Parashewanella spongiae: one gene and its partner. The protein of the gene in region 1 interacts with the protein of each later gene in a pairwise test. Links are inferred from orthologs where the notes say so. Each region holds a gene or a part of one and is shown in the gene's direction. Other genes may lie near its edges.

The links.
Region 2: the proteins of gyrB (region 1) and gyrA interact in binary tests that used the Escherichia coli proteins (3 or more experiments, as listed by UniProt). The link is inferred for Parashewanella spongiae from one-to-one orthologs.

What each region holds. Positions count from the first base shown.
Region 1 is NZ_CP037952.1:542-9,038, forward strand. The notes cover bases 2,739-5,799. They hold gyrB (DNA topoisomerase (ATP-hydrolyzing) subunit B), read left to right. Parts: upstream 2,739-3,090; coding sequence 3,091-5,508; downstream 5,509-5,799. Other genes in these bases: recF (DNA replication/repair protein RecF), read left to right, coding at 2,739-3,089. Outside these bases: chromosomal replication initiator protein DnaA, read left to right, coding at 1-842; dnaN (DNA polymerase III subunit beta), read left to right, coding at 863-1,963; more of recF, read left to right, coding at 1,992-2,738; E2I05_RS00025 (hypothetical protein), read left to right, coding at 6,295-7,227; glyS (glycine--tRNA ligase subunit beta), read right to left, coding at 7,313-8,497. UniProt on the Escherichia coli protein: DNA gyrase negatively supercoils closed circular double-stranded DNA in an ATP-dependent manner to maintain chromosomes in an underwound state.
Region 2 is NZ_CP037952.1:2,948,533-2,953,200, reverse strand. Bases 11-3,218 are described here. They hold gyrA (DNA gyrase subunit A), read left to right. Parts: upstream 11-312; coding sequence 313-3,018; downstream 3,019-3,218. Other genes in these bases: serC (3-phosphoserine/phosphohydroxythreonine transaminase), read left to right, coding at 3,083-3,218. Also shown: more of serC, read left to right, coding at 3,219-4,192; E2I05_RS23020 (helix-turn-helix domain-containing protein), read right to left, coding at 4,573-4,662. UniProt on the Escherichia coli protein: A type II topoisomerase that negatively supercoils closed circular double-stranded (ds) DNA in an ATP-dependent manner to maintain chromosomes in an underwound state.

The sequences.
Region 1 (8,497 bases):
GGATCATTAAAAATAATCCAGACGCGAAAGTCATCTATATGCACTCTGAGCGTTTTGTTCAGGACATGGTTAAGGCCTTACAAAATAACGCCATTGAAGAATTTAAGCGCTATTATCGAAGTGTTGATGCATTATTTATCGATGACATTCAATTTTTTGCCAATAAAGATCGCTCGCAAGAAGAGTTTTTCCATACCTTTAATGCATTATTGGAAGGTAACCATCAGATCATTTTAACTTCAGATCGTTATCCAAAAGAGATAGATGGCGTAGAAGAAAGACTTAAATCACGTTTTGGTTGGGGACTTACAGTTGCGATTGAACCACCAGAATTAGAAACCCGTGTTGCGATTTTAATGCGAAAAGCGGAAGAGAGTAACATCAGTCTGCCTCATGAAGTGGCGTTTTTTATCGCCAAACGTTTGCGTTCAAACGTTCGTGAATTAGAAGGGGCGTTGAACCGAGTGATGGCTAATGCTAATTTCACTGGTCGCCCAATTACTATTGACTTTGTGCGTGAAGCATTACGTGATTTATTGGCTCTGCAAGAAAAATTAGTAACTGTAGATAATATTCAAAAAACAGTCGCTGAATACTACAAAATTAAAATGGCAGATATGTTATCTAAGCGTCGCTCTCGCAGCGTAGCAAGGCCTAGACAGGTCGCCATGGCGCTCGCTAAAGAACTTACTAACCAGAGTTTACCCGAAATAGGGGATGCCTTTGGCGGGCGAGATCATACTACTGTTTTGCATGCTTGTAGAAAAATCGCGCAGTTGCGCGAAGAAAATCATGACATTAAAGAAGATTATGCTAATTTAATTAGAACGTTGTCTTCTTAATAATCAGGGAATTGGACATTATGAAATTTTCTATTGATAGGGATGCCCTATTAAAACCTTTGCAATTAGTGTGTGGAGCAGTAGAAAAAAGAAATAATTCACCTATATTAGCCAATCTTCTGGTCGAAGTAAGTGGTAACTCACTGAAGTTAACAGGTACAGATTTAGAAGTTGAATTGGTTGGTGAAGCAAGTGTAAATGGTGAAGTACAAGAAGACAAAACTACTGTGCCAGCCAAAAAGTTGTTGGATATTGTGAAGTCTTTGCCTGATCAAAGTGAACTGTATGTTGAACAACAAGATAATAAATGGCTGCTACGTTCAGGTCGTAGTCGTTTTAGCTTAGCGACTTTGCCAGCAGATGAATACCCAAACATTGATTCTTTTACAGCTGATATTAATTTTTCATTGGCACAAAGTACATTGCGCTCAGTCATTGACTCGACGCAGTTCTCAATGGCTAACCAAGACGTACGTTATTATCTCAATGGCCTATTGCTTGAAACCGATGGCAGCGTACTGCGAGCTGTTGCGACCGATGGACACCGTTTAGCCCTAAGTCATCGTACAGTTGAAGCTTCTTTACCAGAAAAACAAGTTATCGTACCTCGCAAAGGTGTGGTTGAAATGGTGCGTTTGCTAGATCAAGATGCTCAACAGGTGACGATATCTATTGGTGAGAATGCGATTCGAATTGCAACAGATACTGCTCAATTGACCAGTAAGCTGGTAGATGGACGTTTCCCTGAATATGAGCGTGTACTGCCTAAAGGCGGTGACAAAATTGTTATAGCCAGCCGTAATCAGTTGAAACAAGCTTTACTGCGAGCGTCTATTTTATCCAATGAAAAGTTTCGCGGGGTGCGGATCCAGCTTGAAAATAATTTACTGAAAATTACCGCGAACAATCCAGAGCAAGAAGAAGCGGAAGAAATTATTGATGTTGAGTATGATAACCAAACCTTAGAGATAGGGTTTAACGTGAGCTATTTATTAGACGTGTTGAATCATATCAGTGCTGATGATGTTCGTATCACTTTAATTGATAATAATTCCAGTGCATTAATTGAAAATCACGAAGCAGAAGATTCTATGTATGTGGTTATGCCAATGCGCCTGTAATGCTGTGGATGTCTGCATTGAGTATTAAATGAGTTTAGCTCAACTACAAATTACTTCTTTTAGAAATATTGATTCAGCCCAGTTGCAATTAAGCGGTGGGCTGAATTTGATCTATGGCTTAAATGGAAGCGGAAAAACCAGTTTACTTGAGGCAATATATTTCTTAGGGATGGGACGTTCATTTCGAAGTCATTTGTCTCAGCGGGTGATCAAGAGCGACAGCGATCAACTTACACTTTTTGCTCAACTCAATTTAGATAAAGGTCAGGCTAAATTAGGATTAAGGCGACATCGCAATGGTGATATTGAAGTCCGTTTAGATGGAAATAAATTACAGCGTTTGTCCACCTTAGCCGAAACATTACCTATTCAAGTTATCACCCCCGAAAGCTTTGCTCTGCTTTTTGAAGGCCCAAAAGCAAGACGTCAATTTATCGATTGGGGCGCGTTTCATACTGATCCACAATTTTATTTAGCGTGGAGTAATGTTAGGCGAATATTAAAGCAGCGAAATCAGCTGCTTAAGCGTGAATCCAGTTATCAAGAAATAGAGTATTGGGACCGAGATTTAATTCGTTATACTGAACAAGTGACTGAAATTAGAAATCAGTATGTTCACTCGTTAAATGAGCTATTAACAGGTATAATTGAGAAGTTTTTACCTCAAGTTGAAGTGAAAGTGAGTTTCACCCGAGGCTGGGACAGTAAAACCACGTATTCAGAGCAGTTACAAAGTCAGTATGCTCGCGATATTGCCAGTGGTCACACTGGTAGTGGTGCCCATAAAGCTGATTTACGATTACGGGTTGGTAGCATGCCTGTTCAGGATGCATTATCTCGTGGTCAATTAAAATTACTGGTTTGTGCATTGCGAATAGCTCAAGGTAAATTGCTAAAGCAACAAATTAATAAGCACAGTGTTTATCTGGTGGATGATTTACCGTCAGAGTTAGACGCTGGCCACAGACAGTTATTATTGAAACAGTTAGCAGACACCGGTGCACAACTTTTTGTTACCGCGATTGATCCTGCTGCGATAGTTGATTCGTTACATTGCCCCCCTGACAGGATGTTTCATGTGGAACAGGGAAATGTTACGGTAATTGAACAACCTTTGAGAGAGTAATATGTCAGAGAATAGTTACGATTCTTCGAGTATCAAGGTACTAAAAGGCCTTGATGCAGTACGTAAAAGACCAGGGATGTATATTGGCGATACCGATGATGGCACCGGCTTGCATCACATGGTGTTCGAAGTGGTCGATAACTCTATCGATGAAGCTTTAGCAGGCCATTGTAATGACATCACAATCACCATTCACAGCGACGGCAGTGTTTCTGTTAAAGATGATGGTCGTGGTATTCCAGTTGCAATTCACCCAGAAGAGGGCGTTTCAGCGGCTGAAGTCATCATGACGGTTTTACATGCCGGTGGTAAGTTTGATGATAACTCTTACAAAGTATCTGGTGGCTTACATGGCGTTGGTGTTTCAGTGGTTAATGCCTTATCTGAAAAGCTTCAGCTGACTATCCGTCGTGATGGTCAAGTCTATGAGCAGTTTTATAAGATGGGTGAGCCTCAGGCGCCAATTGCTACTATCGGTGATACGGATAAAACCGGTACAGAAATTCGTTTTTGGCCCAGTGGAGAGACATTCTCTAATCTACTTTTCCACTTTGATATTTTAGCCAAGCGTGTTCGTGAATTATCGTTCTTGAATTCTGGCGTAGGTATCCTTTTATGCGATGAGCGTGAGAATAAAGAAGAATACTTTAAGTATGATGGCGGTATTAGTGCTTTTGTTGATTACCTTAATCGTAATAAAACCACAGTAAACAAAGATGTATTTCATTTCATGCAAGAGCGTGAAGATGGCATTACCGTTGAAGTAGCCATGCAGTGGAATGATGGTTACCAAGAAAATATTTTTTGTTTCACCAATAACATTCCTCAGCGTGATGGTGGTACTCACTTAGCGGGTTTCCGTAGTGCATTAACACGTAATTTGAATAGTTATATGGAGCGTGAAGGCTTCAACAAAAAAGGCAAAACTAACGCCAGCGGTGATGATGCTCGTGAGGGGTTAACAGCGGTAATTTCGGTGAAAGTACCGGATCCAAAATTCAGTTCACAAACCAAAGATAAATTGGTTTCAAGTGAAGTAAAAAGCGCTGTAGAACAAACCATGGGTGAAAAACTGAATGATTATTTATTAGAAAACCCAGCTGACGCTAAATTAATTGTCAGCAAAATCATTGATGCGGCTCGTGCTCGTGAAGCGGCTCGCAAAGCTCGTGAAATGACTCGTCGTAAAGGGGCATTAGATTTAGGTGGCTTGCCGGGTAAATTAGCCGATTGTCAGGAAAAAGATCCTGGTCTATCTGAAATTTACATCGTGGAAGGGGACTCGGCTGGCGGAAGTGCGAAACAAGGCCGAAATCGTAAAAACCAAGCTATTTTGCCGTTGAAAGGTAAAATCCTTAACGTAGAAAAAGCCCGCTTTGATAAAATGCTGTCTTCTCAGGAAGTGGCGACACTTATCACCGCATTAGGTTGTGGTATTGGCCGTGACGAATACGATCCTGATAAAACACGCTACCATAACATCATCATTATGACCGATGCGGACGTGGATGGTTCTCATATCCGTACTTTGCTTTTGACTTTCTTCTTCCGTCAAATGCCAGAACTCATTGAACGTGGTTTTGTTTATATTGCCCAACCACCATTATTTAAAGTGAAAAAAGGTAAACAAGAGCAGTACCTCAAAGATGAGCCTGCGATGACTGAATACCTAACCATGTTGGCATTAGATGGTACGAGTTTATACCCAAGTAAAGGCGTGCCGGGAATTTCAGGTGCACCACTTGAAAAATTAGTAAATCAATATCGTGAAGTTGAAGCTATTATTGCTCGTTTAAATCAACGTTATCCTGAAAATATTACTGATCGCATGCTGTATCAACCAAAAGTTGATGCTCAAATGATGGCAGATGAAGCCAGCATGACTCAGTGGTGTAATGGAATCGTGGAAAACTTAACGGATATTGAAAGTGGTGGGGTCATTTATACGGCCAGTACAGTGCTTGATAATGAACGTAAAGTGTACCTGCCAAGTATTAATGTTCGTAAGCACGGTATTGATACGGTTTATCTTTTCAATAACGACTTCTTCTTATCCAACGATTACCAAGCCATTGCCGATCTTGGGGCTGAAATAAACGGTCTTATTGAAGACGGCGGTTTTGTGCAACGTGGTGAGCGTGTTAAAGAAGTAGATAATTTCATCGACGCACTAAACTGGATTGTTAATGAAGCAAAACGTGGTCTTTATATCCAGCGTTATAAAGGGTTGGGTGAAATGAATCCCGAACAATTATGGGAGACTACCATGGATCCTGATCAGCGTCGTATGTTACAAGTAACCATTGAAGATGCTGTTGGAGCCGATCAGTTGTTTACGACACTGATGGGGGATCAAGTTGAACCTCGTCGTGACTTTATTGAATCAAATGCACTAAACGTTGCTAACTTAGATGTTTAATTGCTAGGGTCTGTTGATCTTTCGTGATTGTTTTTGCAGCGATAAATTGGTTATTTTATGCAAGGCAGAGTTTGTGAGGTTTGGTTATTATCGACATACAAAACTGTCGTTACTTCGTTTCCAAATAAGAAAACGATAACGCAGCACCTTTGATTTAGAAAGAGCGACCAATTTACGCTCTCTCTTTTTTCGATGCTTTTGAGCATTCACTGTTCTGTGTTGTGACCAGCTCACTTAGATGGCTAAGCATCACTGCTCACGCCTTGAACAGATAAATGCTCAAATAGCACAAAATTTAATCCTGAAAGATCAATAGACCCTAGTAAGGAAAGTTGCGGAAGAAAGTATACCGATGAGTTCTCGTCACTCCAGCGCAGGCTGGAAACGAAGTAACGACAGTTTTGTATGACGGTAGTCTAGTGCCTTTGCTTTTTTCTATAAAAACCACTGGATACCAGCTTTCGCTGGTATGACAAATATTGGTGCGCTAGCTCCCTAAGGGACGTGGCGGAAGAATGTATACCAATTTTATCGTCACTCCTGCGAACGCAGGAGTCCAGAGTCTTTGGTTAATTTGGGCACAAGTCGCTGGATACCTGCGTTCGCAGGTATGACAAATTAAGCGTTGAAATTTAAATTGGTATTATTTGAACTGCGACATCCCTAAGAGTTTATTTGATTAAAAAGGAAGCCAAGGCTTCCTTTTTTAATGCCTAAATCAATCAAAAATTAAAATGATTAATAATTAATCTTTTCACCAGTCGTATTATTTGTTGTTTCTATTTAATGGGAATAAAATTAGCTCATAATTTACCCAATAAAGCCGCGTATCCCCTGATGTCTGAATTAATGATCTTTGGTGGAATTAGAAATCGTCAGATCAATCGAGATCAAATCCAACAGTTGCAAGCAAATAAACAGTCTTCTTCCATAGAAAGGTTATGGGATGCATTACTTGATTTTGTTACTCAATCGAATGTTTCTGTTGCAAAATCATTGTGTACTAAAATATTTCACAGTAAAGATTCAAGCGAAAAAATCAAAAGCTTTTTATCATTGCGCTCTTTATCCTATGAGCATTGTCAATCTCAATTTATCATACAGCCCAGTCAAAAACCGAACACAATAAGATTATGTATCACTTCGCTGAATATCAGTCTGGAAGTTGCTATAGAAAGTGATGATGCAGCAAGTCTAATGAATCAAGTTAAAGCTGGGGTGAATGCAGAAGGTAGCTTGAATATTCACAAACAATTCAAGGGAGATATTTCGCGATGGAATTATCATCTTGAGCTGATGAATGGTGACACTGTTGATATTGATAGAAAAAACACGCAACTGACTAATGAGCAAAAAATGGAGCATTGGCAAAGGCTTTCGTTTGGAGAAAGTAAATCCAGTTCCCTTGAATTTTTAGGGAGTCAGTTGTTACCACAGTCAATGGCACTTTGGTCTGTACAGACGGAGCAAATTAATCGTGGAGTGCCAAACTTAACCATTGTTAATAGTGAAGTTGCTGAACAACAATGTAGTATTATCGATTTTGGTGAAGGCGATTTTTGGGTGGAATACTATACCCATAGCGAGGTTGAAGATGAACATCAAGAAAGTGCAAAAATTGGTGCTCTTTGTAAAGAGCTAACTCTGCACAGTGGTTTTTTGGTGACACCTGAGATTGCACTTTGTTGTTTATGGGAGCATAAAGGGATCCCTTTTTAACCCGAGTAGAAAAATAAAAAGGGCAGTTAAGAAAACTTAACCACCCTCGGTATTAATTTTTGTAACACTCTGTTTACTTTGGGAATTATTGCAGCAGTGAAATATCAGCAACGTGTAAGAACTGCTCGCGAAGACGAGTTAATAGCGCTAAACGATTATGCTTAAGCGCCTCATCATCTGCCATTACCATGACATCTTCAAAGAATTGATCCACCGTATTACGTAAACCCGCAAGTAAGTTTAGAGCTTCCGCGTAGTTTCCTGCTGTAAACAACGGAGCCAATTTCGGCTCAAGTGCCACTAATTGCTCTGCCAAAGCTTTTTCAGCGTTCTCGTGAAGTAACTCATGGTTTACTTCATTGCTGACTATAGTTTCAACTTTAGCCAGAATGTTAGAAACACGTTTGTTGGCGGCTGCAAGTGTGGCGGCTTCTTCACGGTTTCTAAATTCAGTTACGGCCGCTATACGGTCATCAAAATCTGCAGGACGGGTTGGTGTACGTGCTAAAACGGCTAAAATAGTATCTACCGAAACGCCTTTATCTTGGTACCAACTGCGGAAGCGAGCCATTAAGAATTGCAGTACATCATCAGCCGTGTTTTCGTTACTTACACTGTCGCCATGTAATGATTGCGCTTTTGCTATTAAATCCACTAAATCTAATGGCAGTTTGTTTTCAACAATAGTGCGCAAAATACCAATGGCAGCACGGCGAAGTGCGAATGGATCCGCCGCGCCTTTTGGTGCTTGGCCAATACCAAAAATACCCACTAGAGTATCGAACTTTTCAGCCAAGGCTACGGCACAAGATACATGAGATTCTGGTACTCGATCACCAGAGAATTTAGGTAAATATTGCTCTGCAATGGCTACCGCTACTGCTTCAGTTTCACCATCAAGGCGAGCATAATGCATGCCCATAGTGCCTTGGGTGTCAGTAAATTCCATGACCATTTCAGTCATTAAGTCTGCTTTTGATAGCAAACCTGCACGAGCAGCATTTTTGGCATCCGCTTTCAGGCTCTCTGCAATATAAGCTGCCATATCACTGATACGATTTACCCGATCTTTTAAAGTGCCCAATTGCTTTTGGAATACGACAGATTCAAGACTTGGTAAACGCTCTTCTAATGATTTTTTCTTATCGGTATTAAAGAAGAACTCAGCATCTGCTAGGCGAGGGCGAATAACTTTTTCGTTACCGGCAATGATTTGTTGCGGATCTTTAGACTCAATATTTGTAACAAAGATAAAGTTTGGTAACAGCTC
Region 2 (4,668 bases), 2.9 Mb from region 1 along the record:
AATTACTGTTAATGGGTAACGAAATAAACATAAGAGCAACTAAAATCAAAGATTTTGAATTCAAATGTTTATTTTGGGGATTAATTAACTATTCATTGAACAAATATCAAGCATTTAAACATACTGTGTTTTGCAGCTAACTCTCGGTTTTCTGTGATTATATTAATAAATGTATTAGACAATAACAGATAGATCGATTGTTAGGTCTGGCGGCATTAAATAACTGTGTTAGAATGTTAAATTACGTTTTTTCAGCTCGACAATGACACGGATTTTGTGTCGTCAGCAAACCATCAGGAGAGCGAGCGGTTTATGACTGATCTGGCATCATCAATTTCACCGATAAATATTGAGGATGAATTGAAAAATTCATACCTGGATTACGCAATGAGCGTTATCGTGGGCAGAGCACTGCCTGATGTACGTGATGGCTTAAAGCCTGTACATCGTCGTGTTCTTTTTGCAATGAACGAGTTAAAGAATGACTTTAATAAGCCTTATAAAAAGTCTGCTCGTATTGTCGGTGACGTGATAGGTAAGTATCACCCTCATGGTGATTCTGCGGTTTATGACACAATCGTACGTATGGCTCAGCCTTTCTCAATGCGTTATACGCTAGTTGATGGTCAAGGTAACTTTGGTTCGGTAGATGGAGACGCAGCAGCTGCAATGCGTTATACCGAAATCCGAATGGAAAAGTTAGCTCATCAATTATTGGCCGATCTTGACAAAGAAACAGTAGACTTTGTACCAAACTACGATGGCACTGAATTTATTCCTGCTGTATTGCCAACGAAAATACCTACATTACTTGTTAATGGTTCGTCAGGTATCGCGGTTGGTATGGCAACCAATATTCCTCCTCATAATTTAAGTGAAGTTGTTCAAGGTTGTTTAGCTTTAATTAATAATCCAGAAATCACTATTGATGAGTTAATGGAGTACATTCCGGCTCCTGATTTCCCAACGGCTGCATTCATTAATGGTCGTAAAGGAATTATTGATGCGTACAAGACGGGTCGTGGTCGTGCCGTTATGCGAGCTAGAGCGACTATTGAAACGGACAAAAATAATAAAGAAAGCATTATTGTTACTGAGATCCCGTATCAAGTGAATAAAGCTCGTTTGATCGAGAAAATTGCTGACCTTGTTAAAGAGAAAAAGATAGAAGGCATCAGTGCGCTTCGTGATGAGTCTGATAAAGAAGGCATGCGAATCGTTATTGAAATTAAGCGTGGTGAAGTAGGCGAGGTTGTTTTAAACAACTTATATGCTCAAACCCAAATGCAAAGCTCTTTCGGTATAAATATGGTTGCGTTGACTAATGGTCAACCTAAACTTTTCAACCTTAAAGAAATGCTTGAATGCTTTGTTCTTCATCGTCGTGAAGTGGTTACCCGCCGTACAGTTTATGAGTTACGTAAAGCACGCGAACGTGCTCATATCCTTGAATCACTCGCTATCGCACTTGCCAACATCGATCCAATTATTGCTTTAATTAAAGCGTCACCGACACCTGCCGAAGCAAAAGTAAAACTAATTGCTGAAGGTTGGTCATTAGGTAATGTAAAAGGAATGCTTGAAAAAGCAGGTGATGATGCGGCTCGCCCAGAGTGGTTAGATCCAGAATATGGTATTCGTGGCGATAAGTACTATTTAACAGAACAACAAGCACAAGCCATTCTGGAACTTCGTTTACATCGCTTGACGGGTCTTGAACACGAAAAGATCTTGAGTGAATACGAAGAGTTATTAGAAGTTATTGCCGCATTGCTTCACATTCTTAATAGTCCTGCGCGCTTAATGGAAGTGATTAAAGAAGAACTTGAATTAGTGATGACTGATTTCGGTGATGAGCGCCGAACTGAAATTAATGCTAATGAAATTGATATGAGTCTAGAAGACTTGATCACTGAAGAAGATGTGGTTGTGACTTTGTCTCACCTTGGTTATGCCAAGTATCAAGTATTGAGTGATTATCAAGCACAGCGTCGAGGCGGTAAAGGCAAAGCCGCTACGAAAGTCAAAGATGAAGACTTTGTAGAAAAATTGCTGGTTGCAAATACTCATGATACGATTTTGTGTTTCTCTGATTTTGGTAAGATGTATTGGTTAAAAGTATATCAATTACCACTAGCAAGCCGCACAGCTCGTGGTCGCCCAATCGTTAACTTGTTGCCACTTTCAGAGGGTGAACGTATTACCGCGATTCTGCCTGTACGTGAATATTCGGATGATAAATTCATTATCATGGCAACATCGCACGGTACGGTTAAGAAAACACCGTTAAAAGCATACAGTAATCCTAGAGCAAACGGCATTATTGCGGTTAACTTAAAAGATGAAGATCAATTGATTGGTGTCGATATCACAAATGGTGATGACGAGATCATGTTGTTCTCTAATGAAGGTAAAGTTGTACGCTTCGGTGAGAAAGCTCGTGACGCTGCAACCGGCGCAGTTAAAATTGATCCAGAAACCGGTGAAGAAGTTCTTTCTCTTCGCCCGATGGGAAGAACGGCAACTGGCGTTCGTGGTATTAGACTAGAAGATGGCCAAAAAGTTGTTTCTCTTATTGTTCCAAAAGAAGATGGTGCAATTTTAACGGTTACAGCAAATGGTTATGGTAAGCGAACAGAGTTAAGTGAGTACCCAGCTAAGAGTCGTGCAACGAAAGGTGTGGTTTCTATTAAAGTCAGCGAACGGAATGGTGAAGTTGTTGGTGCTGTTCAAGTTGGTGAAAATGATGAAATCATGCTGATCAGTGATAAAGGTACGCTTGTACGCACACCTGCAACAGGTGTTTCTACAATCGGACGTAACACTCAGGGTGTCACTATTATTCGAACTGCTGAAGGCGAGAGTGTTGTCGGTTTACAAAGAATTGATGAGATTCAGTGTGCTGATGACGAATTTGAAGAAAATCAAGGCTCTGAAATTACAGATGAGCAGAGTGCTTTTTCAGATGATCAAGCTGTTTCTGATGAAGCATCAACTGAAGCTACTGGTGACGAATAAATTTTGCTATTAATATTGAGCGCCTAATGGCGCTCTTTTTTTACCTTATTTTGGGAGTTCTACAGTGACAGACGTTTATAACTTTTGTGCAGGACCTGCCATGCTACCTGCTCAGGTCATGAAGAAAGCTCAAAAAGAGCTACTGAACTGGGATGGTTTAGGCACTTCAGTAATGGAAGTTAGCCATAGAAGTTCGGAATTTAAGAAACTGGCAAAGCAAGCTGATCAAGACTTACGTGAATTAATGTCTATTCCGGATAACTATCACGTTTTATTTATGCATGGTGGTGGACGAGCACAATTTGCTGCTGTTGTGAATAATTTTCTTGGCAGTAATGGCAAAGCGTTATATTTAACTTCTGGGCAGTGGTCACAAGCGGCGGCTGAAGAAGCAATTAGGTTAGTTGGTCCAAAAGGCGTTGATACAATTGATGTCACGAAGAATGAAGTTGAGCCAGTAGTAAAATCAATATCGATTCCAGACTTTAACAATATGAATGATGAATATAGGTATTTACATTTCTGCCCTAATGAAACTGTTGATGGTATCGAAATTTTTGATGATATATCTTCACCTTGGCCGATTGTTGCTGATATGTCGTCGAATATATTGTCCAGACAAATCGATGTCAGTCGTTATGCGGTTATCTATGCTGGTGCTCAAAAAAACATTGGACCATCAGGGTTGTCGATTGTGATTATACGTAATGATATGCTCAAGCTTCCTAAATTGCCTCAAGCATCAATTTTTAATTATCAGATGCAAGTAGAATCAGGCTCCATGTATAACACACCTCCCACATTTGCATGGTACCTCGCTGCTGAAGTGTTTAAATGGTTAAAACAAAACGGTGGTGTGGCTCAAATTGAAGAGAACAATTATAAAAAAGCTGAGCTTTTATATGATTGTATCGACAACTCTAATCTGTACGTTAATGACGTAGCGATAGAGAACCGATCTTGGATGAACGTTACGTTTAAACTCACTAAGGGAACACTCGAAACAGAGTTTATAGAGCAGGCTAAAAATAAAGGATTAGTCGCCTTGAAAGGTCATCGTCTTGTAGGCGGTATGAGAGCAAGTATCTATAACGCCATGCCAGTAAAAGGTGTTCAGGCACTAACGAAGTTTATGGTCGAATTTGAAGAGTCTAATACCAATTACAGTAATTAATCTCTCACTTATCAAGAGATAAAGGTTTTAAGTACAGGGCGCATGTTCGAAGTACAATATTCCCTACGGACGCCATACAAAGCTGGCTTTCAACGCACTTCGTGCTTTAGTCGGGATAATTCAAGAACGTGCTACGCAGTAATGGAAACCTTTAGCCTTGCCCTTCGGGAGCTTGTATGCGTACACTTTGGTTTATAAAGAACACTTCACAAAATTATCTCAACGTAGCAATGTAATAACTATAGCTTTGCATGTCGGTAATAACTATGTTTTCACCAATTTCGTTTGTACTTTTTGCGCATACATAGCTCTGAGTTGAGCATTTAATTGGGGAGTGACCACATAGCTGCGATAAGTCCCAACTTTTTATATCGCTAGAATTACAATGATAAATATCGATAAAAAGTTGCCTTTGAAATAGATAATGAGTCACAAATGGCATCTATGGACATGGTATTGGTATTGTTCATTTCTTT